3 regions of the Paenibacillus sp. 23TSA30-6 genome follow, and region 1 is predicted to be linked to each of the others. Evidence: riboswitches for the same ligand, from Rfam matches in the RefSeq annotation. Region 1 holds a riboswitch; each other region holds the start of a gene.

Region 1 (10,415 bases):
ACAATGATTAGCGGAAGAAATACTGCAATAACCTTGCTTTTGAATCGAAGCCGACCAAACCACTTTCGAGCTAGTGACAGAATATTCAATTTGAAACCCCTCCGCCATCAAGAGAATATTCATCATGTTAACACAACTAATCTGTACAAGAGTAGATCAAAAGTAACCTTAAAGATTCAGCCGCCATCTTGAAAGTATTAATGGGATGTGTTAGGATGAAGTCGAATTTTAGTAAATTTATTAACTAAAAAAGGTGTGAGCTTTTTTGGCAACCATTAAAGACATTGCCCGCGAAGCGGGTGTGTCTGCCGCAACCGTTTCAAGGGTTTTAAATAACGATCTGTCTCTGTCCGTGAGCCCTGACACCAAAAACAGGATTTTTTCGATTGCTGAACAGCTCGGGTATAAGCCTTCCCGGCTGAGGCAATTAAAGCAGAACACGGAACGTGCCGGGAAGACAGTCTCCCTCCTGCTGTGGTGTTCCATTGAAGAGGAACGGGACGATCCGTATTATGCCTCGATCCGCCGTGGAATCGAACTGCGCTGTGAAGAGCTTGGCCTGACGTTGGGGCAGACCCTGCGAGGCCGCTCTTCCATCGTCAGCTTGCAGAAGACGGACGGTCTGATTGTCGTGGGCGGCGTCGATCCTGAAGAGGTGATCAAGTTGCATCCCAACAAAAACACCATTGTCCTTGTCGACCAGTACCATGAACAGTTGGAGTACGATTCCGTACGCCTCCATTTCCGGCAAGCTGTTGATCAGGCACTCGGACATTTATTGGAGCTTGGTCACAGACAAATCGGGTTTATCGGCGGTAAAAGCGACGGAGAGCGACGGGCGCATTATTTTGAACGGTTCATGCGGGAACGGGGATTGTACAATCCTGAATTCGTCCGTATAGGCGCTTGGACTACCGCGGATGGCTATCGGATGATGAACGAGCTACTTGTCGAACAGGAAAGACCGACGGCCTGCTTCGCTGCAAGCGACCCGCTCGCCATCGGTGCCCTCCGTGCCCTTCATGGAGATGGAGTCAAGGTACCTGAGGATATGGCCGTCGTCGGCTTCGACGACATTGAGATGGCGGCCTTCGTACAGCCACCGCTAACCACTGTGCGTGCCTATCCCGAACAGATGGGAAAGGCTTCCATTCAACTGCTAGCTGAACGGTTTGAGGGACGTGAACCACCTGCGCACAGCGTGATCGGGACTAAGCTTGTCATACGGGAGAGCTCGTGCCAAAACAGCTAAAATCAGCACTTGAAAGTCTTAACGTTATTGATAAATATCCTTACGTAAAAACAAATCGATATTATGAACCCCAAGGAGTGAATACTATGAACATTCATGTAAACGAGACGCTTGGTTTGTTTCACCTGCAGTCCAAGGATTGCAGCTATATTATCCAGCTTATAGAAGGATATCCCGCACATGTCTATTGGGGAGCTAGACTTCACCATGATCAAAGTCTAGCAAGTATACTGGAACTTAGGGAGCGCTGCTCTTTCTCTCCCACTCCCGTTCCTTCCAATCGTACGATTTCCCTGGACACGCTTCCCCAGGAATATCCCCAGTATGGAACAAGCGACTTTCGTCAGCCCGCTTACCAGGCTGCACTTGCAGACGGCACCCGGATTACGGAGCTAAAATATACTGGTTACCGCATTGTACCGGGTAAACCAAAGCTCGAAGGACTTCCTGCCGTCTATACCGAATCGGATGATGAAGCAGCAACCCTCTTTCTGATCCTTGAGGACAAAAACTCAGGTCTTAAGGCTACACTGCTCTATACTGTATTTGCGAATTACAGTGTTATTGCCCGGTCTACCCTGTTTGAGCATACTGGAAGCGCTATCATAAATATTGAGCAAGCCATGAGCGCCTCTGTCGATTTCGCCGATTCCAACTACCAAGCTCTCTACCTGTCCGGTGCCTGGGTACGGGAACGGCATATCCAGCGCCGTGACCTGGGACCCGGTGCCATTCGCTTGGAGAGCCGTCGGGGCTCCAGCAGTCACCAGATGAATCCCTTTCTGGCACTGCTTCGTCCTGATGCAACTGAAGATCGTGGTGATGTGTACGGCTTCAGCTTGGTCTATAGCAGCAACTTCGTCGCACAGGCAGAAGTAGAGCAGTTCGACCAGACCCGTGTAAGTATCGGGATCAATCCCTTTGACTTCTCCTGGCAACTTGAACCGGGTCAGTCATTCCAGACCCCTGAAGCCGTACTGGTCTTTTCCGGAGAAGGTCTTGGGGGCATGTCTCGCACTTATCATCGACTCTATCGTACACGTCTGTGCCGGGGCGTTTACCGTGACAAAGAGCGTCCGATTCTTGTAAACAATTGGGAAGCCACTTATTTCAACTTCGATGCTGATAAAATCGAGGCGATTGCTAAGGAAGCGGGACCCCTCGGTATTGAGCTCTTTGTTCTTGATGATGGTTGGTTTGGCAAACGCGATAATGACGACAATTCGCTTGGGGACTGGTTTGAGAACCGCCGCAAGCTGCCTGGCGGTCTTGCCGACCTGGCCAAACGGGTTAATGAACAAGGATTACAGTTTGGCTTGTGGGTAGAGCCGGAAATGGTATCTCCTGATAGTGAACTATACCGTGACCATCCTGACTGGTGCCTGCATGCTGAGGGGCGGCGGCGGACGGAAGGCCGATCCCAGTTGGTGCTTGATCTCTCCCGCAAAGAAGTATGCGATTACTTGTGCAATACGCTTAGCTCCGTATTCTCAATCGCTCCGATTACTTATGTCAAGTGGGACATGAACCGTAATATGACGGAGATTGCTTCGGCTACAGCTCCTAGCGAACGGCAAAAGGAAACCGCACACCGTTATATGCTCGGACTTTACGATCTGCTGGAACGCTTGACTTCCCGGTTCCCGGACATCTTGTTCGAAAGCTGTTCCGGAGGTGGCGGACGGTTCGATCCAGGAATGCTCTACTATATGCCGCAAACATGGACCAGCGACGATACCGATGCGATTGAAAGATTGGCTATCCAGTACGGAACAAGCATCGTGTATCCGGCCAGCACCATGGGGGCACACGTATCAAGCGTGCCGAACCACCAGGTGGGACGAATCACCTCCCTCGCCATACGCGGCGATGTGGCAATGAGTGGCAACTTTGGCTACGAGCTTGATCTTACTGCATTTACAAAGGAAGAAAAGGAGCTCGCTGCCAAACAAATCGCCCAGTACAAGGAAATTCGCTCCCTTGTACAGCAGGGGGATATGTATCGGCTCCTTAGCCCATTTGAAGGCCGAGGTGATACGGCCTGGATGTTCGTTAGCGAGGACCAGTCGGAAGCGTTTGTCGCTTACTTCCGCGTACTGGCTGAACCGAATGGGCCAATCCGGCGATTAACACTAAAAGGACTTGACCCGGAGAAAAAGTATAAAATCGAAACCGGGGCGACGGGCAACACGGCAGATCATGCGGTTAATACCTTGGCGGAAGACGGCGGCTCCCCCTTCAGCGTAGCGTTCGATGGCGAAATCTTTGGAGGTGACCGCCTAATGAGAATTGGGCTTGTGGTCTCGGATCTAACAGGGGATTTCGCCAGCTCTACCTTCCGCATTAAGGAGATCCCCCGCTGATAACGAATGCAGTCAGTGACGATAAAAAAAATTAAAACAAGGCAGACCGATTCTCCGGTCTGCCTTGTTTGATAATTATTCCAATATTTTAGTTATCTACCTGTATGTTAATGGCGAATAATTACTACTTCCTGTCTATCCATCGCTTTTTCATTTTTCGTGTGACATACAAAAAAAGAGAAACCCAACGTCATGGAAATGACCGGGTTTCTCGACAAGTTGAGTTCCAGATTCTTTACTTGGAACCATTTTTACAAAAGCATTTATTTTGTAATCGTAATTTGTTTGGATGCAGCGCTATAATTCACTTGGTAGCCCGAAAGCTCACTAATGGCTCTTAGTGGAACTAATGTGTAGCCCTTAAAAATAATCGGGGCTGTGATGGGAGTTGAGGAATTCCGGGATATATTTAGCTCATATACTACCATCTTGGGATTCTTAATTTGAAGTATCACCTGTTTGCCTTCAGTAGGGCGATTCATAAGGATCCGCTTGGTCCCTCTTTCATAATTCACCTGGTAGCCCACCCGTTCGCTGATAAAACGTAGCGGAACCATCGTCACCCCATTTATGATCTGCGGGGCCTGATCTATCGACATAGCGCGACCATCCACGTAAGCATATTTAGCTCCTGGTGTCAGGATGAATGAAGTTGCGTACGGGGCAACCGTATTGTTGGAGTACACGGACGCTGAGCCAGAGTTTGTTGTACCTGTACTTGTACTTGTCGTGATAGATGAACCGCTGGTATTAAACACACGATTGCGAATAGCTTCCAGTCGATCCAGCAGATCACTTTTACGCGACCCGCTTGGCAGATCACTAATTGCGTCTCTGGCAGCACGCCAACTGGATGCACTCAGGTTATTCTCCGCAGTCCTCATCAAATCTCTTGCTTCCTCATAGTCTGATGAACTAGACGACGAAGAAGAATAGGAAGTATCCGTACGTTCCGACAAACTCACACCTGAAGATTCCCCTCCATTGCTTTTTACTGCTACTACCTTAATTACATACCAGCGTCCTGTACGCAAATTCGTAATATTGTAGGACTCAGAGGTTGTAGCCCCACGATAGTCATTATCAACATATATTTTCACCCTCTGCGCTTCACTCGGAATATCGTAGGTGATTTTTATCCAGGTTTCATCCTTGCTGTCTACCTCAAGATTGGTTACTTCCGACGTACTGGAGCTCGAATTAGTCGTCGCACTCAGCTTCACGCCAGAGGACAACGCACCTGTGCTCCGCTTGGACCTAATCGTAATTCCATACGACCGAGCTGCTGTCAGGTTCGTGAACGTATATGTCGTTCCTGATGAATCTGTTATCAGTTGCCCGTCCAGATATAGACTAACTGTACTAATCCCGCTGGGTCTCGTCCAGGAAATGGATATACTCTGATTACCAACGGACGTCACTGTCGCTCCAGTCACATCTGGCACGGACGAAGTATCGACGGAGACTGTTGGGGTTGTAACTGGAATACTAACCCCCCCAGATACGTTTCCGGATTTATCCACTGTTTTGACCGTTACGGTATAGTTAGTGGAAGCGATCAAGCCACTAAACGTGTAGGACGTACCTAAGGTTCGCTGCACTTCCCTATCATTTAGATAGATAATCGCTTGGCTCAGGTCAGCATCCTTGGGCAAAATGTAATTCACAGTAAAAGCGTTGTAACCCACATTCGTCGCTGTCAGCCCGCTCACCTCTCCTGGAGGTGTCTTATCTACAGGAACAACAGAAGCCGTTTTGGCCTGTACTGAAGTCCCCTGAGATTCATTTCCGCTCTTATCCACCGTCTGCACTCGAAAGTTATATGTTGTATCAGGCTGTAAGCCGCTCATCATATAAGAATTACTTTTGATGTTATCTACATATACGTCCGTGCTGACGCTGACCTTTACATGGTCAAAATTGGTGTCCGTCGGATTTGTCCAAGACAAGTTCATCTTTGTTGTATCTGCCGGAACCGCTGTCAAATGGCTTACTTCTCCAGATGCAATACTCAACGCAGCTGTTTGGTTCGCCAACGTTTTTATAATTCTGTTAATATAGGTTCTTTGACCATCTACTTCTGTAAGCGTAGTCACGCCTGTACCCGAACCAACCTTCGCATAGCGCCCTTGACCTGCTAATACATTTGCATGTGACTGCTCTATACCCGGATTTTTCAAATTCCAGCTATGCTCTTTGGCAGGCAACGCACTCGCCGCTACATCCGTTCCCCCCAAGATGCCATATCCCGTATTCAAAATCAGAGTAACCGTTGCGAACGGAGCCATCCATTGGCGCAATCCCTTCTTTTTCATGATCTGTGCACTCCTTGATAACAATATGTATTTGTCAAACCAGTTGGTAAGATTACAAAATCCTCTTATTGTAATCCAGCCTTGTCAGCCTAGCATAAGCAATAGACGTTCATTTAAATGTTATCGGAATATTTAAAGGAAATGTTTAGGCTAATAGTACAAGCTCTTTCCCCAAGCCAAGAACTGGACTTGTATACATAAAAAAAGCCGCGCTGAGCGCGGATACTAAAAGATAATTTATGCCTGGTCCAACCTGGTCTAATTAGGTTTTCTCTCCCATCGGAACAATGTACAGTGTTCCATCCTCGCTATACTCCGCATAGGCGATCTCGTCGATATCACCATATCCTTGCTCTCGGACCTTTGCTTTAATCTGCTCCATATCGATTTTCTTGCCCCTCATGGATTCGTTCAGCAGCTTTCCTTTATCGATGACCGTAACGGAAAAGAAATCAGGCTGCACACCTATCCCCATATCCTGAGCGGTTGGCGGCTCGTATTCGGGTTTGCGCATGACTGATAGTGAGCCGTTCGTTTCCAACGTGGCGTACCTGACCTCACGAAGAGAAAAAATATTTTGCTGCCGAAGCATGGAAAGTAACTGTGTATACTCAATATCGTATTTTTCTAGCATTTCTTGATTAACCTTGCCTTTATCGATGAGCAGCACAGTCCGGCCCTCCGCCATATATCCAAATCTTACAAAATGGGTCGTTGCCTTCTCAAAAAAATAGGACAGCGCGCACCACAGTGCCAAAGCAAACAAAAGCTGCCCAATGCTCACCTTATCGTCGTATAGTGTATTCCCCACAATTTCGCTTAAAACCAATGACGTTAAAAAATCGAGCGGTGTTAACTGACTGAGGGTTTTCCGCCCTGTAATAAAAGCAATAATCCACAAACCAAAAAAGCTGATGATCAATTTGACACCAATCGTGACGAATACCTCCATACATACACCTCCCGGCAAGAAGTTATTTCTCCTTACGGGTTATTACACCTGTCCATTTCTATATAAACAGTGGTTCATTTCACCTTCTATCCTCTTGTGTTCAGAATATCCGCTCTAATGCGCGCACCCTACCGTACTGGCGCACATCTTCCGGCGTTACCGCGAACAGCATATTAAGTAGCTCGATCTGAAAGCTTCCTGGTCCTTCCCCACCTTTTCGTTCTGCTGCCATTTCAGCAGCAACGCCATATACGGCAAGTGCTGCCATGCCAGCAGTAAGTCTGTCGTTTTCGACAGCAGCGAAAGCGCCAAGCACCGAAGTTAATAGGCAACCAGCTCCCGTAACTTTGGTAAGCATGCTATGGCCGTTCTCAATGATCCACCCTATACGGCCGTCGGTAATGACGTCTTCTTTGCCGGTGATTGCAACAATTGTATTCAGTTGATGGGCTGCTTTGACTGCAAGTTGTGAAATATTCAAATTGCCTGTTTCTCCAGCATCGACACCTTTAATTTGTATGTCTTCGCCAATGATTTGTGCAATTTCAGCAGCGTTACCGCGAACAATATCCACCTTGACCCGATCCAGAATCCGGAGAGCGGAGGCTGTGCGGAATGGGGTCGCTCCCGCGCCCACGGGATCTAACAGCACAGGTACCCCATGTTCATTAGCCGATAAACCAGCCATAATCATGGACTCTACAAGTTCTTCATTTAACGTACCAATGTTAAGTACAAGCGCCCCCGCAATTCGGGCCATATCTGCGACTTCCTCTTTGGCGTATGCCATAACTGGTGAAGCGCCGAGCGCGAGCAGTCCGTTTGCCGTAAAATTGGTGACGACCACATTGGTTATATTGTGAACGAGCGGATTCGTATCCCGCATATTTTGTAGCAACAAAGCCATTTGATCTAACATTAAAAAACCAACCCTCTTTCTTCAGGAACCTGTGAAAGACTGTTGGCCTATACATATGTATACACTTCTATCCCTACGCTGGCATTATCCAACAGGTTCACACGGTCTACGACGGCTTAGTCGTACTCTCAGCTTGCTTCCACAGGCTCCCGTTATATTTTTTTCTAATGTTACGGGTTCGTCATACAAAAATCAACAGATATTTTGATCATGTAAAAAACGTTTGGAGGTTTGCTTTTGGACCCATCTATTGCTTCTTCCCCGTCTGCTGTTGTAGCCGCTGATGGCTCGGGTGACTATCTCTCTCTAATTGAAGCTTTAGCATCCAATGAAACTAATATTTTAATAAAAAACGGTATTCACAATGTTTTTACTACTATATTGATCCAAAACCATACTACAAAAATACAGGGTGAATCCATTGAACAAACGATACTTCGCCAAGCCGATCCTTCAAAGGATTTAATCAAAATAAACGCCGATGATGTTTCGATTACCCGCTTAACCCTGGATACGTTCACTCACTCTGCTCAAGCAGCTCTTGTTGTTGCATCCTCTAACCGTACCCGCATTGAAGGAAATAAGATTTTAGGTGCTGCAAGTATTTTTGCCGTATACTTTGCGGGTCCACAGGTGACGCCAGGTGCAGATACGATTGCAGCAGTAGAAGAAAATCATCTCGATAATGAGAATGTGTTTGAAAATAACACCTTATATTCTGAAGGGATTCGCGTTTCACGTAATTTAGAGCACCCAATTTCATTAGGCAGTCGATACCATGGATTAGAGATTATGTACAATAAGATTTGGGATACCCGCTTTTTTGGCATTGAACTGGATCAGCTTTCTAACCATATTAACGTGATGTTCAACACGATTGATCATCCTGATTTCTCGGGCATCCAGGTTTTGCGATGTTCTAAAATCAATATTTCCAATAATATCATTTCTAATTTTGGAGCCTGGAAAGGTCGTGGTAAAATTCGTGATTGGACGAGTGATTCGAACGGGATTTATCTGGAAACGGATGTTCAACAATCCAGTATTTATTTAAATGAAATCATATCCAAGGGAAATGGGGATTTTGGTATTCGGGTTACGAAAGAAACCTCTCACAATCGAGTGTATTTTAATCGAGTTTTAGGGACTTATGTTCAGCATCCCTTATGGATTGAGGGCAATAATTTCGGGAAATAATATTGCCCTACCCATTCTGAGGTTCAAGTCGGACTACAGCTCCTTAACGACTTTTTACGAGAAGCTGGATCGCTTCCTTAACAAGTTTATCTGTATCTCCACCAGCCTCTTGTTCTTCCAATATACAACGTTGCAGATTCTCTGCCACGATCTGGGCAATCGCTTTATCGGATGCATTGCGTACGGCGGATAACTGGCTTACTACGTCCTTACAGGATTGTCCTTCATCCATTAAACGAAGCACCCCACGCACCTGACCCTCAATTCTTCTCAGGCGTGTTTTCAGCTCATCACTATAATTGTAATCCATCAGGTATACACTCCTTTTTGATTTAATCATATACATGTATAGGTATATTATAAACCGAAAAAATAATAAGGACATCCTAAATGAATAGATTTACCTTACCCTGCGAAGCATCCCCCAGGTAGGCAGCTACTCCGGCATATTCCAAACCGTCCATCAGCTCTTCCTGTTGTAGTCCTAGCAGATCCATGGTCATGGTGCAGGCCACCAGCTTGATCCCCTGCTCTTGCGCCAGCTCGATAAGCTGCGGAAGGGAAAGCGCATTATGCTTTTTCATGACATGCTTGATCATCTGTGGGCCGAGTCCTGCAAAATTCATTTTGGACAATGCAAGCTTTTGGGGTCCACGCGGCATCATCCAGCCAAATTTGGAGCCTAGAGGTGCGCCGATCAAACTTCCCAATACCGTAAAAACAGTTACGATAACCGGAATTTGACCCGTTGATATTTTGCCAATGACACCGCCAATGGCGGAAATGAACACAATAGCGAATGAGGATGCGATGGTCGTTCGGGTAGGAATCTTGAGCACGGTTAACATAAATACTCCCGCTAATGAAGCAAAGAAGACCTGAAACATGCTAATCGTGGACACTTCTTGTGCTGAAAAATGTGCTATGCCCAAGCCAGCCGGGACAAAAAGTAATAACGGATAATTGATAATGGCTCCGCTGATACCCAGCAAACCGGAAAAGAATGATCCGATCAGACCCAGAAGCACCATGACTCCATACAGGAGAATATCCATCATACCCCCACTTTAGTTGTCATGTACGGCACAGCGGTTAGGTCCCATTTCCATGTCTCGCTGTTCTTCTTCCGTAGGTGTTATTTTTCCCATGTTGGTCTGCCGAATTTCTTGATAGGCGTTAGGGTGTTCTGGTAAGTTAGCAGTTACTCTATTTCTGATTTCAGTCTCACTTTGCAGGTTTAAACCCGGATTCGTCTGGTAAAGCTCTGCTAAGCGTGCGTGAACTTTACCGCCTTCACTCAGCTCCGTGATGCTGCCATCGCGGCTTTCATAGCTTGGAAGTATATTTTCTGATAAAGCCCCATCATAGATTTTTTTATTGACGTTTTTTCAATGCGAGTATTGTATCCGTTATGCCT
Region 2 (10,415 bases), on a different contig from region 1:
CAAGCAGCAACCCTCTGCGCCAATCGCCAGCCTTCGTAATATAAAAAGGAATAATCTCGTATTTCTCATAATCAAAAGCGTTCAGTACCGCATACGCCGTTTGCAGCGAAACCTCATGTTCACCCGATTTGCCGCCGTACACCAGCCCTACGGTCAATTTTTGTTTTGCCATGCCTATCCTCCGCTTTCCTGCTTTCGTCATTGTGCCTGATTTGCGTCACTGTACCTGTTATAAACATTTCATTTAAAAATAGTCGGCGATATGATAAAAGCGATACACCGTGTTGTCCGTCCACGCATACGAATTTTTGTAGTCCCAATAACGATGTCTGGAGCTTACTGTATGCGCATTGACAAGCGGCATCCCGCCCGCATCAAAGGCCGTTACCACCGTGCTGTGCTGAAAGGTGCCGTCACCATCCCAATCATAAAAAATGACGTCACCCAGCATTAGCTGCTCCGGACGACTCACCTGCTCGGCGGTCAACCCCCACGAGCTGGAGCCCAAATACCGCTCCAGACTGTTGGAAACCGCCCAACTGTAGCTCCACAGCTCACGTCCGGTGACCCGTCCTTTGTACCACCAGCCCGATTCTCTTTTACCAGTATAGTGGATCGGTGCGCCCCCTGCAAAGAGGCATTGCGAGATATAATTGGTGCAATCCACATCAAAACCTTCAAACTCCGGGTTGAAGCTATCCCACCACTGATCCGCATAGGCTGCCGCCTCTTCCCGGCGATATCGGCTGGGGCGTGCTGATGAGCCAAAACCCAGTACACCGCGATTCAACAGCGGTAGATTCCCTCCCTGATTAAACGACGCCTGTTCAAAAGGAACCTCTCCCCCCGCTGGCTTTCGTTCTGCCGGATCACGCTCAATTCTTGCCACCTGCCAGGCTTCACCCTCGCGCGTGAACGTCAGACGTTCCCGTTCAATACGATCCTCCCGGTGGGTCATTCCGCCTTTTTCATAAAAGAGCCGGACATGCAGTTGTACATCCACCACAGCCTCTTCCGGCGTATCCTGCACAATTCGCAGCGGCTTGGCGCGTGTTTCGCTACGTAATGGAACGGCGTTCCGCTCGTTATACCACTGTTCCAATCTGGCCGTACGGGCCGCACGCTCCATCCGCTGACCTACCTCCAGATATTCATCCGGCTGTGGAGCGCTGTTCACCTCACTCCGGTTATATTGGTTCACATAAGCAAAAAGGGCCTGCTTCCATTCCCGCTCCCCCATCCCTGTCCCTCCATTTCCGTCCCGCCATCCCTGTTTGGGAATAGCCGGGATACTGAATAACTTTCTTACTTCCCTCTATAGCCTGATATGGCTCTCTATCTATAAGTATGAATCTCTAAAGCTTGGTATGAACACGGAAACACAAGAAAGAGGAACGTTTTATTTTCCAGGCTTCGGTGTACAAATTAGGCCAAAAAAACTTTACGTAATCGATTGAAAACGGTATACTTAATGCAGAAACATTATTTTGAAATTAGGTTTCATCTAATGAAACTAATTAAAATCATCTTCTCCTCTATTATGAAAATAACGGTTATCCATAGGTTAATCGGTTATTCTTCAAATCAGCCATGCTGCTTTCATGAGAGCGTAACCAAATTAAACCAACTGTGCAAGACGTCGAAAAAACGACATCCCTATTTTTCCCCAAGCATCCACTTCAAGGAGGTAATACTTATGTCAGGAAAAGATGAATTCTCCATTGCCCGCAGTCTCGAAGTCAACGGCAAGCCTTACCGTTATTACAGTCTCAAGGCACTGGAGGAACAAGGAAAAAGCGGTATCGCCAAGCTGCCCTTCTCCATTAAAGTGTTGCTGGAAGCCGCTGTGCGCCAATTCGATGGACGCGCAATAACTGAGGAGCATGTGCAACAGCTTACAGGCTGGGCTGAGGATCGTGACACCAACAAGGAAATTCCGTTCATCCCTGCACGCATCGTACTTCAGGATTTCACCGGTGTTCCGGTGGTTGTCGATTTGGCAGCCATGCGCGATACTGTGAAAAAAGCGGGCGGCGATCCGAAACAAATCAACCCGCTCGTACCCGTCGATCTCGTTATCGACCACTCGGTTATGGTCGATGCCTTCGGTACCAGCGAAGCGCTGGACTATAATATTAATGTAGAATTTGAGCGTAACGAGGAACGGTACCGTTTTCTGCGCTGGGCGCAAACGGCGTTCAACAACTTCCGTGCAGTGCCACCGTCCACCGGTATCGTCCATCAGGTCAATCTGGAGTATCTCGCATCCGTGGCCACCACCAAAACCATTGACGGCGAAACCGTCGTCTTCCCGGATTCCCTCGTCGGAACGGATTCCCATACGACGATGATTAACGGCCTGGGTGTTGTAGGCTGGGGCGTCGGCGGGATTGAAGCAGAGGCGGGAATGCTGGGGCAACCGCTGTATTTTGTCACTCCCGATGTTATCGGCTTCAAGCTGACAGGCAGTCTGACGGAAGGCTCTACCGCCACCGATCTGGCACTCACTGTAACCCAAATGCTGCGTAAAAAAGGCGTAGTCGGCAAATTCGTGGAATTTTACGGACCCGGCCTGGCTAACATCAGCTTGGCTGACCGTGCAACGGTTGCCAATATGGCACCGGAATACGGCGCAACGGTTGGCTTCTTCCCGGTCGATGCGGAAACGCTGGCCTACCTGCGCAGCACCGGACGTTCTGATGAGCAAGTGAGTCTTGTAGAGGAATATTACAAAGCGCAAGGCATGTTCCGCACATCCGACACGCCGGACCCTGCGTTCAGTGATACGATTGAGCTGGATCTGGCTTCGGTTGTACCAAGTCTCGCGGGTCCCAAACGTCCGCAAGACCGTGTTGAGCTTAGCCGCATGAAGGAAACCTTTGAAGGCATTATCCGTACCCCTGTGGACAAAGGCGGCTACGGACTGAGTGATGAAAAGATCGCGCAGAAGATTCCGCTGACCCACCCGGACGGCTCCACCAGCGAGCTGGGTACTGGCGCAGTCGTGATTGCGGCTATCACAAGCTGCACAAACACTTCCAACCCTAGCGTTATGCTGGGCGCAGGCTTGCTCGCCAAAAAGGCAGTACAACGCGGGCTCAAAAAGCCGGGCTATGTGAAAACCAGCTTGACGCCGGGCTCCCTTGTCGTGACGGAATACCTGCAAAAAGCCGGGCTGATCGGTCCGTTGGAAGCCCTCGGCTTCCATGTGGCAGGCTACGGCTGCGCGACCTGTATCGGTAACTCCGGGCCACTTCCTGACGAAGTGAGTCAAGCCATCACAGACCACGATTTGACGGTTGGCGCAGTCATTTCCGGCAACCGGAACTTTGAGGGCCGCGTACATGCGCAAGTCAAAGCCAACTACCTCGGCTCACCGCCACTGGTTGTTGCTTATGCGCTGGCAGGTACGGTGAACATTGATTTGGTGAATGATCCGCTCGGTTACGATCAGGACAATCAGCCGGTCTACCTGAAAGACATCTGGCCAACTTCCGAGGAAATTAAGGAAGCGATCAGCCTGTCGCTCAGCCCGGATATGTTCCGTCGTAAATATGAGAATGTATTTACTGCCAACGAAAAATGGAACTCCATTCCGGTTCCTGAAGGCGAACTGTATGAATGGGATGAAAAATCAACCTATATTCAAAATCCACCATTCTTTGAAAAACTTCAGGATGGCGTGCAGGATATCAAGGAAATCCGTAATGCCCGTGTGCTTGCCCTGTTGAATGATTCGGTCACTACGGACCATATCTCACCAGCAGGCAACATCGCCCCTTCCAGCCCGGCAGGACTGTACTTGAAGGAGCATGGCGTGGAACGCAAGGACTTCAACTCCTACGGCTCCCGTCGCGGTAACCACGAGGTCATGATGCGCGGTACATTCGCCAACATTCGTATCCGCAACAACGTAGCTCCCGGCACCGAGGGCGGCGTGACCAAATACTTGCCGACGGATGAGGAAATGTCCATCTACGATGCATCTATGAAATATCAGGCAGCCGATCAAAACCTGATCGTTATTGCCGGCAAGGAATACGGCACAGGCAGCTCCCGTGACTGGGCAGCGAAGGGTACGCTTCTGCTGGGTGTCAAAGCCGTCATTGCAGAAAGCTTCGAGCGGATTCACCGCAGTAACCTGGTCGGCATGGGCGTGCTTCCACTGCAATTCCAGGAAGGCTACGGCTGGTCCAGCCTGGGTCTGAACGGTCGTGAAACGTTTGACATTCTCGGCATCGACAATGACGTGAAGCCGGGTCAAGAGCTTACCGTTGTGGCCAAACGCGAGGATGGCACGAAGTTCGAGTTCCCGGTAACTGCCCGTCTGGACAGCACCGTCGATATTGATTACTACCATAACGGCGGCATTCTGCAAACCGTATTGCGTCAGATGATTCAAGAATAAAGAGCGAATGAATAATAAAAATCCCCTTCAAAATGCAGTGAAAAACTGCAAATTGAGAGGGGATTTTTAACTATAAATGCATACTCGAAGCATTCAGGAGAAAACATATGCCTATGATTGAAAATACGAGGGTTATAAGAACTGTGAAGAGACTAGGCAGACTTTTCATTATTGAACCCTCTTCACTATTGAACTGACGGCTGAGATAGGGTTGGAATATAAGCAGAGATGCGATGCGTCGTCCACCACGCAATTTCATTCGAAAGCAACCATGGAAACCTCAAACCGATTAGACGATTAGGTTTTAATGTAGTGCATGTTATCCCTACTGCTAAATGTAATATAGACGATAGGATTAAGACCATATTTAAAGTGCTGAACAGAAACTTGCCTGAATATTTCAGCATGAGAGCAAGGTAAATCAGATCCCCATCTTCGAACCTCCCTATAGCAGGAATCATACGATTTACTTTTATTATGCATTTTTTTCAAAAACCAACCAGGAGAAAAACATCACAACAACAAAAAAGCCGCTCCCTCAGGACCGACTTCTAACCATTTTCACATCTAACCTTACCTTTATTCCCACCAGCTACTTCGAAATATCGAGAAAACCCTCTCCGAACACGTCTCGCACGTCATGAATCGTGATGAACGCTGCTGTATCGATAGCCTTCACAATCTTTTTAAGCGCCGACACCTCTTGTTTACTAATGACGATATATAGAACTTCTTTCGGGTTTTTCGTGTAATATCCGTGGCCTGACAGGACTGTAACTCCCCGATCCATTTGGGTAATGACCATCTCGGCAATTTTGTTTTGATGCTCCGAAATGATCATGACCGCTTTTTTTGGGTTCAGTCCTTCGATCATAAAATCCATAACCTTCGTACCGACATACAAAATAACGATAGTCAGCATAAGCTTTTCCGGGCCAATAATAAAATAGGACGAAAACGCAACAATCAGATCAAAAAACAGCAAGCCATAGCTGATGTTCCAATCCAGATATTTGTTGGCGATCCGGGCCAAAATGACCGTTCCTGCTGTTGTACCGCCCACCCGCACGATCAGGCCAATTCCGATACCCACCAAAACCCCGGCAAATACGGCGTTAATCGTCGGCTCATGCGAATCAATCCGCCAGTTGGCCGTTAAATGTAAAAACAGCGAGTTAAAAGCAACCGCAATCACAGTGTACAGGGTTGTTCTCTTGTCCAAAAATTTATATCCGACAATCAGCAGCAAGCCATTGATTACTAGATTGACGATCGAAGGGGACCACTGAAACAGGTAGTACAAAATAATCGTGACCCCTGTAACGCCCCCCTCGCCAAACTCATTCGGGATAACAAACAGATTAACAGCCAGCGCGAAAAAAAACGCACCCAGAATAATAAATGCGATGTCCGCAATACTTTTTTTCATATATGTCCTGGTCCTTTCTCAAACATTTCAACGGATGAATCGCCAGATGGATTGGCTGATTCTAGTAGCTAAAACACGCTTACAACCAGTTCATGGTATCCACTCCCAAACATAAAGTCAATACAACTTTGACACTTTAATTCGCCACCAGACTGACTTCATATTGACTTATATAAGGGTATTCGACAAAAAAACACAATCCCGACTACTAAACTAAGAAAACGGGCCTCTGGCCCTTGTTTTGGACCTAGGCACATTTTCCTTCAAAATGACCATCCGCCTAATCCGAATTTTGGACTCGCATGACCATTTTCCTGTTTTATGTCAAAAACGTTTTAATTTGAAAAAATGCGTTTATAATGATTGAAACATTACCAAGCAGTCTACCCGGTATTACGACATCAAGTACATACGAATAGTCCTATACAGACGTCCTAAGCAACTCAATCTGAATTTGACAAAATGGAATTGGAGGAACAACCCACATGAATACAATGAATTTAACTGTACACACCTTGATGCCTTTCCATCACCAATACCAACGTGCCAACGCGGTGAGTATGCAGAAGAAAGAAGACAGCTCGGAGAAGAAGCTCAGCTTTCAGGACATTTTGAATGAGAAAATGGGTAAAAAATAAAGCCGCCGTTTATCCGGTTGCATGATCTCGCTTTACATAAGCTAAAAAGCCGTGGCTTCCTACATCATCTGTAGAGAACCACGGCTTTTGTTATTCATACGTTCATAAGTTTAAGGATTTACTGCCCGGCATCCCGATACTGCTCTGCCTTCTCACGCATCCCGGCGGCTACCGCTTCTTCGGTGTTCAGCCCCTTATCCGCCGCATAGGCGCGAATGTCCTGCGTGATACGCATACTGCAAAACTTGGGACCGCACATCGAGCAAAAGTGTGCTTCCTTGGCTCCCTCTGCTGGCAGCGTCTCATCATGGTAGGACAAGGCCCGCTCAGGGTCGAGCGAAAGATTGAACTGGTCACGCCAGCGGAATTCAAAGCGTGCCTTGGACAAAGCATCGTCACGCTGCTGCGCCCGTGGATGGCCTTTCGCCAGATCGGCAGCATGTGCCGCAATTTTGTACGTAATAACACCTTCACGAACGTCATCCTTGTTCGGCAGACCCAAATGCTCCTTCGGCGTAACATAGCACAGCATGGACGTCCCGAACCAACCAATCATCGCTGCCCCGATCGCCGAGGTAATATGATCATAGCCAGGTGCAATATCCGTCGTGAGCGGTCCCAGTGTATAAAAGGGAGCTTCCTTGCAAATCTCCATTTGCAGGTCCACATTCTCCTTGATTTTGTGCATCGGGACATGTCCCGGCCCTTCAATCATAACCTGAACATCATGCTTCCAGGCAATTTGCGTTAACTCGCCCAACGTATCCAGCTCAGCAAACTGTGCTTCATCATTCGCATCATAGATACTGCCTGGACGTAGACCGTCTCCGAGGGAAAAGGCCACATCGTAGGCTTTCATAATTTCGCATATTTCTTCAAAATGTGTGTACAAAAAGTTCTCCCGATGGTGCGCAAGACACCAAGCCGCCATGATCGACCCTCCACGGGACACAATTCCCGTCATTCTGCTTGCCGTCATCGGAATATACCGCAGCAGCACGCCCGCATGAATTGTAAAATAGTCCACGCCCTGCTCCGCCTGCTCAATCAGCGTGTCACGATACAGCTCCCATGTTAGCGCCTCTGCTTCGCCGTTCACCTTTTCAAGCGCCTGATACAGCGGTACAGTCCCAATCGGCACAGGGGAGTTACGGATGATCCATTCACGCGTTGTATGGATATTACGGCCTGTGGACAGGTCCATGACCGTATCCGAGCCCCAGCGTACAGCCCAGGTCATTTTCTCCACTTCCTCCTCGATGGAGGACGTAACCGCAGAATTACCAATGTTCGCATTAATCTTCACGTGAAAATGACGACCAATCACCATCGGCTCACTTTCCGGGTGATTGATATTTGAAGGCAAAATAGCTCGTCCTGCCGCCAACTCCTGCCGTACAAACTCAGGCTCCACCCCTTCGCGGATCGCCGCAAATTCCATTTCGGGCGTAATGATCCGTTGCCGCGCATAATGCATTTGCGTTACACTACGCCCTTGCCGCGCACGAAGCGGACGGTTGGTTACGCCGGGAAATTCAGCCGTCTCCCGTTTGGAGCCGGGCTTCAACCCGTTATCCTCCGGCTTGACGGCGCGCCCCTCGTAAGCCTCCACATCGCCTCGTTCCAGTGCCCAAGCTCGCCGTAATGGAGGCAAGCCCTTACGGATATCGACCTGATAGGCTTCGTCGGTCATGGGACCGCTCGTATCGTACACACGTAACGGCTCATGATGCTCCGTGCCCTGCGGCGTATGTGTGGGATGCAGGGCAATTTCACGCTCCGGTACGGCAATGTCCGGCCGCGAGCCTTGAATATATACCTTGCGGCTCCCCGGAAAGGGCTTCACCCCTCCTGTCTGTTCATCCACTGCGTTCCCTACTGTTCCTTCTGTTTCTGTCGGTTTCATTGTCCATTCCTCCCGTTTCGATGAAATGACACACCGATCCGGAACCATCCCCAGGCTGGCTATCTATGCAAAAAAGCCGGTTCCCCAGGGGAACCGGCTAATCTAACGAAACAGCTATGCAGACGGCTACGCACGCGGAAACATACTCCGATGCATTGCCGTAGACAGCGGCTACGTATACATTTCAATGGCCGATTACTTCCCTACGCTGGTATGATCCAGATCAGGTGCAAAGGGTCCGGAATCTAGTGCGATTCCATCTCAGCCCGGTATTACAGGCTCCCCCAGTAACTGTGATAATTCTATTCGCATGAGGCGGCTATAATTGACAACCCGCCATCCCCATCAGATTACTTCAAATTTACGGCTTTGGCAACCCTTCTCTGGTCCCTTTTTCCAAGATCTCCTGCATCATTCACTTAGATTGCCCCGGTTCCTCTCAATCCTTGCTACGGAAGCATAAGCCCCATTTCTTTTGCCGCCTCAATCAAAATCGGTGCAAAATCATGCAGCGTCTCGGGCGCTAGTCGGCTGACCGGACCAGATACAGATAAGGCCGCAGCGACCTGTCCCTTCCGATTCACGATAGGCGCAGCCACAGCAGCAGCGCCCGGCTCCCGCTCCTCATAGCTGGTCGCGTAGCCCTTCTCACGAATATCCTGCAATTGAGCCTTATAGACCTCCGGGTCTACCGAGGGCGGCCATTCATCCCCGCTTAGCAGGGCTTCCAGCTCCTGCGGCGGCATAAAGGCCGCCAGCACCTTGCTGGAGGCTCCTACAGCCAGCGGCATGCTTGCACCCACTGGCGCAACGCGGCGGATCGCCTGATTACTCTGCACGGCCTGAATGCGGATACGCATGCTGCCATCGCGCAGGTATAGGCTGACCGTTTCGCCCAGACGGTCACGCAATCCTTCCATCGCTGGCTGTAATAGGATCGCCGGCTCGTCGCTTTGCGACAAATGGGTGGACAGCTCCCATATCCGGATGCCAAGCCGATATTTTTCCGTTGCGGCATTCCGAACGACAAAGCCGCGATCCTCCAACGTGGTCAACAGCCGATGGACGGTACTTTTATGTAAACCAATTTTGGAAGCAATCTCTGTCAGGCCCAGATCGGAATCTCCGGTAAAACACATCAGTATATCAAGCGCACGCTCCACGGCGCGAACGGTTAATTTACGGTCTTCCATTGTGAACCGCTCCTCTTTGTTCCATATTCGTTTCACACCATGAAACATGGTTACATAAATTATATAGAATAGTCGCGGCTACTGTAAACCAATGTTTTTATGACAGCCATATTACAGAACGAGAACAAACATCGACAAATCTTTGCATCATTTTTACTTTTCCGGTTCAGCCGTTGACTTTGGATAACACGCATCATACGATATTAGGTATCTATACGGACATAAACTATCATTTTCAAGTGGAATTGTACCTAGAATTCTATGAAACGAAGTTCATTTTTATAGAAGGAGGCTCTTACATGATTTCGACATCCCAGCGCAGCTCTCAGCTACAGCATGCTGTCCAGGAGCCGTCCACCCCACTGATCAACCCCCGGCTGCTGCAGATCAAGCATGTTGTCATTGCCTTGCTGCTGTCGGTCGTATTTTTTCTGTTGTTTTGCTTTATTACCCTGCACGCCTATATCGCATGGGTACTGACGAATCCAACCGTCGCGCCACTGTACTCGAACCCGATGCAGGCCAAAGGCATGCCCTACGAGGAAGTCAGCTTCCCCGCCAAGGACGGCAGCCGGGTGGTGCAGGGCTGGTATATCCCGGCAGATCAATCGAAGAAAACGATTATTTTCAGCCACGGTTATGGGGCCAACCGCGAAGAAAGTTGGATTCCGATGTATGATCTGGCGCATTATGCCCACCGTTTGAATTTTAACGTTGTCATGTTCGATTACGGATTCGCATCACAAAATAGCAAAGCCGTCGCAACCGGAGGCAAAGCGGAATCCCAGCAGCTTCTCGGGGCCATCCAGCTTGCGAAGCAACGCGGCTCCTCGGAGATTAT
Region 3 (10,415 bases), on a different contig from region 1:
TATCCTATAAGAAGAGATGCATCGTCCCGGATTCTGGCTGGAGATTCACTGGGAGGCAGTGTGTCTCTGCATTTAGCCTTGCTATATCCCCAACTGTTCAATCGTATTATCAGCCTGTCCGGTGCTTACTATGAAGCTTCACAAGAAATTATCGCTCGTGAGCGTGATCTGTCCCATCTGCGAGTGTGGATGACGGTTGGTCTTCAGGAAGATGCATTTGAGAGCGACACCGGCATTTACAATTTTGTAGAGCTTAACCGCCAATGCGCTGATTTGCTGCGCGAACGGAACGCCGATGTTTCCTATCGAGAAAAGGATGGCAAGCATTTGTGGGGCTTTTGGCAAAATGAGCTGCCTGACGCGCTAATGTATTTTTTAGATCGCGCCTGAGTGAAGCTTTTCCAAAGCTACAGAGACTAATGGGGATTGGGCATTTGTCGACCAGAGTGGGTCGTTATGCTCTCTCCTCTTTTTTGCATATTGGATACGCTTTCAAAACTGGATAACGAAAAACGGCAATTTTTGCCGTCTTCTGTCGTTCACATTATAGCTTTTTTTCTATGATTTTGTCCAGCAAGGCATTGCACCCCGCATCCATTAATCGGTATGTCTCTTCAAAGTTCCCGGTGAAATATGGGTCCGGCACCTCTCTCAGCTTTTCTTGTGGCAGCAGGTCCATGAATTTTAATATGTCAGCCTCTGCTCCGCCCGCGATTTTGCGTATGTTTCGCTCATTGGAGTCATCCATGCACACGATATAATCAAACGCTTCAAAATCATGACCTTTCATTTGCCGCGCCTGTAGGCCATGTTCACTAATTCCGTGCAGCTTGAGCTGGTTTAACGTTCCCTCATGCGGGGGATTCCCAATATGCCAGTCTCCTGTTCCTGCCGAGTCTACCCGAATTTTTGCACCCAGTCCCCGTTCCTCCGCTTTATGTCTCAGTACCGCCTCCCCCATCGGGGAACGGCAAATATTACCCAAACACACAAACAAAACGTTAATCATTTGTCTCTCCTTCCTAATGCGCGTTACAATTCCTTTTTTCTGTTTCATTGTAGCTATGCCCTCCAAAATTGTGCAAGCCATATTTAACGCGTTATACTTAAAAGCTGATGAGCTATGTAGATGTATGACAGACAGAAAGGATGTTGAATATGACGAAGAAGCGCGCGATTGTATTTTCCGGCGGTCGTCTTAGCGAGGAAGATCTACAACAAATACAACCTGGGGATTTCATTATTGGTGCAGATAAAGGTGCCCTATTCCTGATCGAACACGGCATTACGCCACACGTATCTGTAGGAGACTTTGACTCAGTAACACCTGAGGAAAAGTCACGGGTTGAATCCGCAAGTAAACGTATGCTTTCGTGCGATCCCGTGCTCAAGGACCTGACAGATACAGAGCTTGCTCTGGAAATTGCCATGGATGAGCAGGCAGAACATGTGCTTATGCTTGGCGTTACGGGGACACGAATGGATCATACGCTGGCTAATGTTCAAATATTGGTACGTGCGATGCAACATCATATAAGCTGTGCCATTATGGACGCCCATAACTATATTGAACTCACTGGATCCACGCTGGAGATTGAGCCTATGGGTTATACATATACATCTCTCATTCCTATGACTGCCGAAGTAACCGGTATAGAGCTGGATGGATTTATGTATCCACTGCACAATGCCACACTTAAAATGGGACAATCACGCGGTGTCAGCAACCAGCTGATCGCTCCAAAAGGGACGATTTCCATCGAAAGTGGACTGCTGCTTGTGATCCAAAGTAAAGATTAATTATGACATTATTGTAACCTTCGTAAAAGGATTTTTTCTGCTTAAAACCCTTGCTAATCAAGAGTTTTATCATTTATCCCGATTTGTGAAATTCGATATTTTTTACAAATTGTAATTTTTAATCGTTTTTTAATAATTGGCGTGTAAGCCTTGTCCCTCAAGGATTTGAGAGTGCTTTTCCAACTATTAGGCGGCTTCAAAGCTGTTATACTCAACGCTGTCAGTTAGTTAGCAACTCAGCAAAATATTACACAAATCAATTTCTGGAGGTACTTACAACATGAACATGCATAAAATCATAAAAAAGGCAATTATCGCAGGAATGGCAGCCACTATCGGCTTTGGAACGTTTGCATTAGAGGGAACAAATACGGCTCAAGCTGCCACCGCTACTTCTGTAGGCCAAAAAGTAATTAACTACGGTGAAAAATATCTGGGGACTCCCTATAGATTTGGTGCTTCCACAAGCACAACACGCAATTTTGATTGCTCTTCCTTCATGAAGCACATATTTCAGAAATACGGCGTCGACTTGCCTCGTACCTCTGTTGCACAATCCAAAGTTGGACATGCCGTATCCAAGTCCAATCTGAAAAAGGGTGACCTCGTGTTCTTTTCGAGCGGTAGCCGCGCCACAGGTCGCAACATTACACATGTAGCGGTCTATGTAGGTGGAGGTAAAATTTTACACACATATGGCGGACCTGGGGTTACTTACTCCGATTTGAACTCTGGCAACTGGAAAAGAACATACATCAAAGCACGCCGCGTGCTGTAGCATTCATTTGATTTAGCCTATTCAAGCCGGGACTCTGGGTCTCGGCTTTTTTATATTTCCCCATACTTTACTACTCTGTTTCAGGGGGTGTTCTGAGTGAATAGCCGATGCCTCGTTCCGTGCGAATCATTTTGAATCTTTGTCCTTTGTCTACCTTGACTCTCAAATGCCTGATATACACGTCTACTACGTTCGTATCAACAATATAATCATGCTTCCAGACATCCTTCAAAATTTGCTGCCTGCTGCAAACCTGATTTAGATGAATAGCCAGATGAAACAAAAGATCAAATTCTTTCGGAGTTAATTCCAGCTTCTGTCCGCCTCTGCTTACCAGTCTACTTCCACTATCAATATGTAAATCACCCGCCTGTATCGGCCTTTTCACATCACATGCAGTACCAAAAATCCGCAATAAATTAGCCACTCTGGCTTGAAACACTTTAGGGGAAAAGGGTTGGACAATCACATCGTGTGCTCCCTGCTCAAAACAGGAAACAATATGGTTTTCATCGTCCGATGAGGTCATTACGAACATGGGAACAGTGGGATCATTTTGCTGCATGATGCGGATCAAGCCTTGTGTATTGGCCTGCTCATTTTCCATATTGAGTAGCAGCAAATTCACAGAATTTTCGTCTAAATAGGACTCTCCCTCCGCTACATTGCGGGCGTAAACAACCTGATAGCCTTCCTGCTTCAACTGATGCACGTACGTAGTAGCAGATGCTTCATTCCCATTCACGAGTAAAATTAACGGGTTCATTCTTCTCACCCACCTGTGTTTGGACATAGGACTGCGATATGGATACAGACGTATTTGATACAAATGATTTAAGCATTATTTATTATATTGTAACAAAAAAGCAGAGAAATCATTCCCCGGGGGAAGACTTCCTGCTTTTACGGTTTAGCCTAAATAGCGGTGATAGATTTTCCTTGCTTCTGTTACGTCCTTCGTTCCGTGTATCAAGGCTCTTCCATCTGCAAAAATAACTAAACGGTGCGCTCCCTGACTGAAAGAAACCAGAAACGGATTTTGCTCCACTCTTCCCTCTCCCAAAGAAGCCAGTCTGTCTGCTGTTTCTTTAAGATTCACCTGTATCGGCTTCGCTGGTCTAATTTGAACGGTATCCCGGCCGCACAGTACATCTGTTTTCTGGCGATGGGCTGCCGACAAATAAGGGTAGGTCGGATGAGTGCCACAAGAAGGACAATCCGCTTTTTTGATACTGTCTACTGCTATCGCTACATACTCATTTTGCCACAGATCAAACGAAAGCAGCTTCCCCCTAAGATCCTCCGGGTATCCACCAAGTAGCTTGAAGGCTTCCGTGGTTTGGTTGGCCGTGACCATCTGCACCGCCTGTGCTATAATTCCCGCGGTATCACAGGTTTCTCCGCCGAACGGTACAGCTCCAAGCAGACAATGAAGACAAGGTGTTTTCCCTGGTAAAATGGTATAGGTTACACCATAACTGCCAACACATCCCCCATAAATCCAAGGAATGCGATGCTTTTGTGCCATATCGTTCATAAGTAGCCGGGTATCAAAGTTGTCGGTGGCATCCATAATGAGGTCCACTCCCTGAATCAGCTCTTCCAATTCCTCTACCCCAACATCCAGTACATGTGCATGTATGATCGTTTCCGAATTGATTTCCTTTAGTCTTCGCTGGGCAGCTACTGCTTTGGGGCACCTCTCTGCGGCGTCACTCTCCTGAAAAAGCTGCTGGCGCTGCAAGTTACTCCATTCCACATAATCCCGGTCTGCAATGGTCACAGTGCCTACGCCTCCACGAACGAGCGTTTCCGCAATCCCGGTACCCAGCGCTCCAGCACCTATGATCAGTACGTGGGATGAAGCCAGACGACGTTGTCCTTCCGGCCCGAAAGGGGCGAATCTTTCCTGTCTGGAATAACGATCATTTTGTTGTACTTGCACACCAGTTTTTTCAGTCGCCTTCATGCCTGAACCAAGCCTTCTGTCGGGCTGCTTGCCGAGGCATAACGTTTTACAGGAATCATGCCCGCCTCAAAACCGTATCTGCCCGCGCGAACAGCCAGCTTCATCGCTTCAGCCATTTTTACAGGGTCCTGAGCTCCTGAGACAGCTGTATTCAACAGCACGGCATCTGCCCCCAGTTGCATCGCCATTGCTGCATCTCCAGGTGAGCGAATACCGGCATCGACGATAACCGGAACCTCCGCTTGTTCAATAATGAGCTCCAATGAGAACGGGTTTAGCAAGCCGCGTCCGGTACCAATGGGTGAAGCTCCAGGCATAACGGCATGTACACCAAGCTTTTGCAGCCTTTTGGCAAGAATCACATCATCCGATATGTAAGGCAGCACGATAAAGCCTTCCTCCAGCAGTTTTTCGCTAGCCTTGAGCGTTTCAAAAGGATCAGGCAGCAAGGTCTTGCTATCCCCAATGACCTCCACCTTAATCATATCGCACAGACCTGAGGCTCTCGCCAGCTGAGCGATACGCACTGCCTCATCCGCTGTCGTCGCTCCTGCCGTATTAGGCAGCAACGTATAACAACTCAAATCCAGCGTATCCAGAAAATGTTGCTTATCCCGTTCCTCCAAATTTAATCTCCGCACGGCAAACGTCAATATTTCGGTCTCCGCAGCTTCCACAGCTTTGGATTGAATATCCAGATCGGGGAATTTTCCTGTACCCAATAGCAGCCTTGACGTAAAAGATGCTTTGCCAATCGTTAACATGATTAACCGCCTCCCACAAAATGTACAATTTCCAAGCTATCTCCATCCTTCAGTACCGCTTCATCATGATCTTCACGAGTCAATATGTGACGATTCAGCTCCACCACTACAGTTTTCACTTTCAAATCCAGCTCTTTCAGCAGTTGATCCACATGAATGATCCGATTGGAAAAGGTCATGTTCTGACCGTTAATCGTCAGCTTCATTTGCTCGCCTCCTTTATACGTTCAGGAGAAAAGCTGCTTATTCCAAGCTCAGCCACACCAGCCCCTTTTAACAGCGCTGCAATCGCACGCCCGGTAGCTTCGCTCAGCAGCACACCGTTCCGGTAGTGTCCGACCGCAGTATATACTCCGTCCACGCCGGGAACAGCTCCAATACAAGGACGCCCCGCCGCTGCCTGCGGACGCAAGCCTGCCCAAGTGCGTATAAAAGAAGCTTCACGGACGCGAGGCAGCCAGGCAGAAGCACGGGCCAGCAGCCCCTCCAGGCTCCCAATGGTGACCTCTTTGTCATACAGATGTGGCAGACTCGTCGCCCCAATCCAAAGCTCGTTATTCCGCTTGGGCACCAGGTAAATATCATCGGCGTAAACAGTATATTCCAATGGATGATCCTTCAAGGAGACTGCAACAGCCTCACCCTTGACCGGATTAAGCGGATATTCAAAACCAACCTGCTCCAGCAGTCTCATACTATCCAAGCCTCCAGCAATAATGACCTGTTCGCAGGAAAAAAAACCACTGTCTGTTTGTACGCCACAAACTCGCCCATTCTGTATTACGAGTTGCTCCGCCTGTGTACCAGAGCATATTGTTGCTCCCAGTACGACAGCTGCCCCCGTATAAGCACGACAAAGCTGGGCAGGAGAAATCTGTGTCTCCTTTGATCGGTATATAGCCCCGATCACTTGACCATCCAAACCTGGAATTCGGCAGGCCAATTCTCTGGCATCCCACCACACAGGATGATCACCCTCTCGCGCAATAGCCGCATTCCAGCGTTTTTGCCCCTCTGCTTCCGAACGGAAGGGAGTCACAAATCCTTCTGTTCGGAATTCCACCGCAACACCAGACAAACGCTCCAGGTCACGAACCAGCTCGGGAAGTGCATCCCGGCTTGTGCGGGCGAACTGTGCCAACTCCGGGTCGGTGAATTCTTCACTCTCTGCTGCCAGCATCCCTACCGCAGCCCCTGAGGCTCCCCCGCCCGGAATGAATCGTTCCACCAATATCGTACTGCGACCCTCCTTGGCCACATGATAAGCAATGGAGCTACCGATGACACCTCCACCAATCACCAAGCATTCAGCGTGTCCAATAGCTTGTGCCTCTGTTTTTATCTCTGGCATATGTTCCATCTCTCCTCTCCCCTAAACGATTCTGCTTGCAGCGATCTCCTACTTTCGTTTCACCACTACAGGCTGTGCACTACCCGATCCGCCATTCGCTTGTACGCCATCGCAGCCGCAACGGGGGACTCAGCCTCCCAGATGCCAGACATCACCGCAATTCCGCTTGCACCCACAGTATACAGCTCGTGAATATGGCGTGGTTGTATGCCGCCTAGAGCAATTACAGGGATGCTCAGCAGCCTGCATATGCGCTCAAGCTGTACTATACCTCGCGGAGTGACCCCCGGCTTGCAGTGAGTCTCATACACATGACCATAGAGTACATAATCCGCTCCTGCCTGTTCGGCAGCCTGTGCCTCCTCCAAAGAATGCACCGACACCCCGCAGTGCGTACCCTCTGGAAGTATACTTTTGACATCCTCAACAGGTAATCCGTTAGCCGGTAGCTGGATAGCTCCAACGGAGGTAAGCAAAGCAACATCCACTCGGTCATTTACTGCAATTTGCTGTAAAGGAACTCCTCGATTCACCATACTGCGGGTTAAAGCAAGCAATTCAAATGCGCCCTTCTGCTTCAAGCGCACGTGTACATAATGAACATACGGATGAATAGCAGCAGCCACTTGGGCAGTATGTGCATGTGCACTGGAATCGCCTTCCATCGTAATTACGTGCAATTCGATCTCATTCTCACCTCACAATGGACTAAATGGTTGTAAGCTGACCCTGTATCTTTACAGTCTCATATCGTGCTATACGGTATGGACTAGCCACGTTTACCAGCAAAAAAATGAAGGGGTACGATATATGAATACGAACATATGAACACAAACGAAAACGCAAAAAAACCACTTCCCAAAGGAAGTGGTTTAACGTACGTCCAATAACCGAACGGACCATCATATCCGTATACGTATATTGTCCCACGAACAAACAAAGTAATGATTTTCGTTACCTCGTTTGTACGGCGCTCACTTCCCTACGCTGGCATAACCCAGATCAGGTGCAAAGGGTCCGAAATCCGTTTATTCCGTCTCAGCCGCATGGGCGGCTCCCCTAGTGTAACTATTTTATTGTATCAGCTAAAGATAGCTTAGCATATTTTCCTAATCCTGCAAACCCCGCTTCTTGTGAAGCTTGGTACAGAACTGGATATTTAGTTGACTTTACTTGACCATTCTTCCACATTCCACGTTTTGGTTACCCAATCCTCGTAAAAGTCCGGTTCGTGAGATACGAGCAATACCGTTCCTTTGTATTCCTTCAAGGCACGTTTCAGCTCATCCTTCGCTTTGATGTCCAAGTGATTAGTAGGCTCATCGAAAAGCACCCAATTGCTTTCCCGCATTAGCAGTTTGCATAGGCGGACTTTGGCCTGCTCACCACCACTGAGCGCGGATAGCGGACGGGTGATATGCTCATTTTTCAAACCGCAACGCGCCAAATGCGCCCGTACCTCATGCTGGTTCAAGTGCGGGAATTCATTCCACACATCCTCAATCGGTGTAACTTTCTCTGCGCGTACTTCTTGCTCAAAATAAGCCGGCTGCAAGAAATCCCCTTGATAGGTCTTGCCGCTGATCGGCGGAATTTTTCCCAGAATGGTTTTGAGCAATGTCGATTTACCGACACCATTGTAGCCCACAATCGCAATTTTATCGCCACGTTCAATCGTCATGGACATTTTAGGCAACAGGGCATGGGTGTAGCCAATTTCAAAATCAATACCCTCAAATACCGTTTTCCCACTCGCACGCGCTTCTTTAAATTGGAATGTTGGCTTAGCCGCTTCTTCCGGTTTATCGATGCGCTCGATTCGATCAAGCTGCTTCTCACGACTCTTCGCCCGACCTGACGTAGAGGCGCGAGCCTTATTGCGTTGAATGAAATCTTCCTGTTTCTTAATAAAATCCTGCTGCTTCTCATAAGCTTCAATATGCTGGCTTTTGTTCAGGTCCGCCATTTCAAGGAACTTTTCATAGTTGGCTGAATAACGGGTCATTTTGGCAAATTCAAGATGATAGATGACATTAACGACCTGATTCATAAACTCAGTATCATGAGAAATAAGAATAAATGCATATGGATAATCCTTCAGATAACGTGTAAGCCATTCAATATGCTCTACATCCAAATAGTTGGTAGGCTCATCCAGCAGCAGCACATTCGGCTTTTCCAGCAGCAGCTTGGCAAGGAGCACCTTGGTCCGTTGTCCACCGCTAAGTGCGGATACATCCCGATCCAGTCCTATCGCGGAAAGGCCCAATCCATTCGCCATTTCTTCAACTTTCACATCGATGAGGTAAAAATCCCCCATATCCAGTTGTTCCTGAATTTCACCCATCTCTTCCAGCAGCACTTCCAGTTCTTCGGGAGAAGCTTCACCCATCTTGTCAGTGATCTGCATCATTTCCTTTTCCAATTCCAACAACGGGAGAAAGGCATCCTTCAGTACATCCCGCACTGTTTTGCCAGGTGTCAGCTTGGTGTGCTGATCCAGATACCCATAACGTACACGTGGAGTCCATTCCACTTTGCCTTCATCCTTAAGCAATTTTCCGGTCAGAATGTTCATCAGTGTCGATTTACCAACACCATTGGCTCCCACCAAACCTACACGTTCCCCTCCGAGCAATCGGAAGGATACATTTTTAAACAATGCGCGGTCCCCAAAGTTATGGGATACATTTTCTACAGTCAATAAACTCATAAGCTGTTTTTGGCTCCTTATTGTCATCGGCAATGCCGACTGTTCTTATTTCATATGCATTTCTTTCAAAGCCTTATTGTAGCACATTCAGCAGCCTTATCGGAATATTGAAAATGGGTGAATTTGAAGGATTTTGATATTGTCTGCTTATAAAAAAAGAAAAACCACTCGTAGGAGTGATTTATTTAAAGATTGTTTAAAGATTTATTTATATTCATTATAACATTTATATTCAAAATACCCTGCGGCCGCCGCAGATTTTTCATCCGTAAAACGCTCTGTCGCTTTAAATGGAGCTGGACAAGAATCTCTGTAAAAATATTTCATTCCGGTATCCGGCTCTACGCCGCCGATAATGGCTTGCTTCCTCACGACTCTTCCGCCACCAAACCCATAGTTATTATAGTACCTGTCTCCAACCGGGATTCCCTGGATAAACGCCATCAGCCCCACATCATCTACCGTGTTATACCATTCCTCTTGTGAGATGAGCGGTAGCGTGAAAGTATAGGATACACCATTATGTGCTGCCTTTTCGTTATGGAGATTAATAAGTCGGCCCAGATCCTCCTGAATGCTGTGGACAATGGTGGAACGTCGTACTTGCTCAAAAGCTTCCGGGTCATTAAGCAACGAGATCGTTGTCTGTCCCTGAAGTTCCTTTTGAAAGCCCTCTACCCACCTGTGATTCCGAGCATCATAGGCGTGTACATAATTGTCCAAAGTAAATCCAACACTGTTACCTACTGAATCAACATAGGCATAAGGTTTTTTTTCACTCCATTTGGGTCCTTGGACAGCTTGTCCATGCTCATCTGTGTAAGATACGGAAGCAAACGCATAATAGCCGTCATAGTCCAGAACCATAAGAGCAGGCATATAATCCAATAGTGCACGTTGTGCCACTGTATCCCCATCAATTCCCATGTTAAGAAAAAGGCTACGCAGAAAGGTGTGCAGCGCTTCTTCTTTATCTACACGAAAAAACTTGTCCGAGCCATACCCAGCCTCTCGTTCCTGACGTTCATTCTGTGAAAGCA

Evidence for each region. Region 1 has a riboswitch for thiamine pyrophosphate ahead of thiM (hydroxyethylthiazole kinase). Riboswitches for the same ligand answer to the same signal wherever they lie in the genome.
Region 2: it holds a riboswitch for thiamine pyrophosphate, as region 1 does, so the genes downstream of both, thiC (phosphomethylpyrimidine synthase ThiC) here and thiM (hydroxyethylthiazole kinase) in region 1, are expected to answer to the same signal.
Region 3: it holds a riboswitch for thiamine pyrophosphate, as region 1 does, so the genes downstream of both, E0698_RS07555 (thiamine phosphate synthase) here and thiM (hydroxyethylthiazole kinase) in region 1, are expected to answer to the same signal.

Annotation. Positions count from the first base shown of each region.
Region 1 is NZ_SLTL01000049.1:8,482-18,896, reverse strand. It holds gene E0698_RS25025 (LacI family DNA-binding transcriptional regulator) at 266-1,252, shown strand; gene E0698_RS25020 (alpha-galactosidase) at 1,339-3,615, shown strand; gene E0698_RS25015 (fibronectin type III domain-containing protein) at 3,879-5,930, opposite strand; gene E0698_RS25010 (YetF domain-containing protein) at 6,193-6,882, opposite strand; gene thiM (hydroxyethylthiazole kinase) at 6,983-7,801, opposite strand; TPP riboswitch at 7,855-7,964, opposite strand; gene E0698_RS25000 (right-handed parallel beta-helix repeat-containing protein) at 8,039-8,998, shown strand; gene E0698_RS24995 (metal-sensitive transcriptional regulator) at 9,042-9,308, opposite strand; partial or broken gene E0698_RS27765 (DsrE/DsrF/DrsH-like family protein) at 9,385-9,684, opposite strand; gene E0698_RS24985 (SDR family NAD(P)-dependent oxidoreductase) at 10,373-10,415, opposite strand, start outside.
Region 2 is NZ_SLTL01000024.1:36,855-47,269, forward strand. It holds gene E0698_RS19615 (D-alanine--D-alanine ligase) at 1-172, opposite strand, end outside; gene E0698_RS19620 (amidase domain-containing protein) at 245-1,240, opposite strand; gene acnA (aconitate hydratase AcnA) at 1,697-4,408, shown strand; gene E0698_RS27720 (SdpI family protein) at 4,594-4,869, opposite strand; gene E0698_RS19635 (YitT family protein) at 5,001-5,837, opposite strand; gene E0698_RS19640 (hypothetical protein) at 6,323-6,475, shown strand; gene thiC (phosphomethylpyrimidine synthase ThiC) at 6,594-8,381, opposite strand; TPP riboswitch at 8,565-8,677, opposite strand; gene E0698_RS19650 (IclR family transcriptional regulator) at 8,831-9,574, opposite strand; gene E0698_RS19655 (alpha/beta hydrolase) at 9,874-10,415, shown strand, end outside.
Region 3 is NZ_SLTL01000006.1:146,946-157,360, forward strand. It holds gene E0698_RS07510 (alpha/beta hydrolase) at 1-390, shown strand, start outside; gene E0698_RS07515 (low molecular weight protein-tyrosine-phosphatase) at 545-1,009, opposite strand; gene E0698_RS07520 (thiamine diphosphokinase) at 1,159-1,800, shown strand; gene E0698_RS07525 (C40 family peptidase) at 2,081-2,578, shown strand; gene E0698_RS07530 (response regulator transcription factor) at 2,649-3,344, opposite strand; gene E0698_RS07535 (thiazole biosynthesis adenylyltransferase ThiF) at 3,489-4,547, opposite strand; gene E0698_RS07540 (thiazole synthase) at 4,544-5,311, opposite strand; gene thiS (sulfur carrier protein ThiS) at 5,314-5,517, opposite strand; gene thiO (glycine oxidase ThiO) at 5,514-6,662, opposite strand; gene E0698_RS07555 (thiamine phosphate synthase) at 6,728-7,342, opposite strand; TPP riboswitch at 7,625-7,733, opposite strand; gene abc-f (ribosomal protection-like ABC-F family protein) at 7,822-9,375, opposite strand; gene E0698_RS07565 (hypothetical protein) at 9,580-10,415, opposite strand, start outside.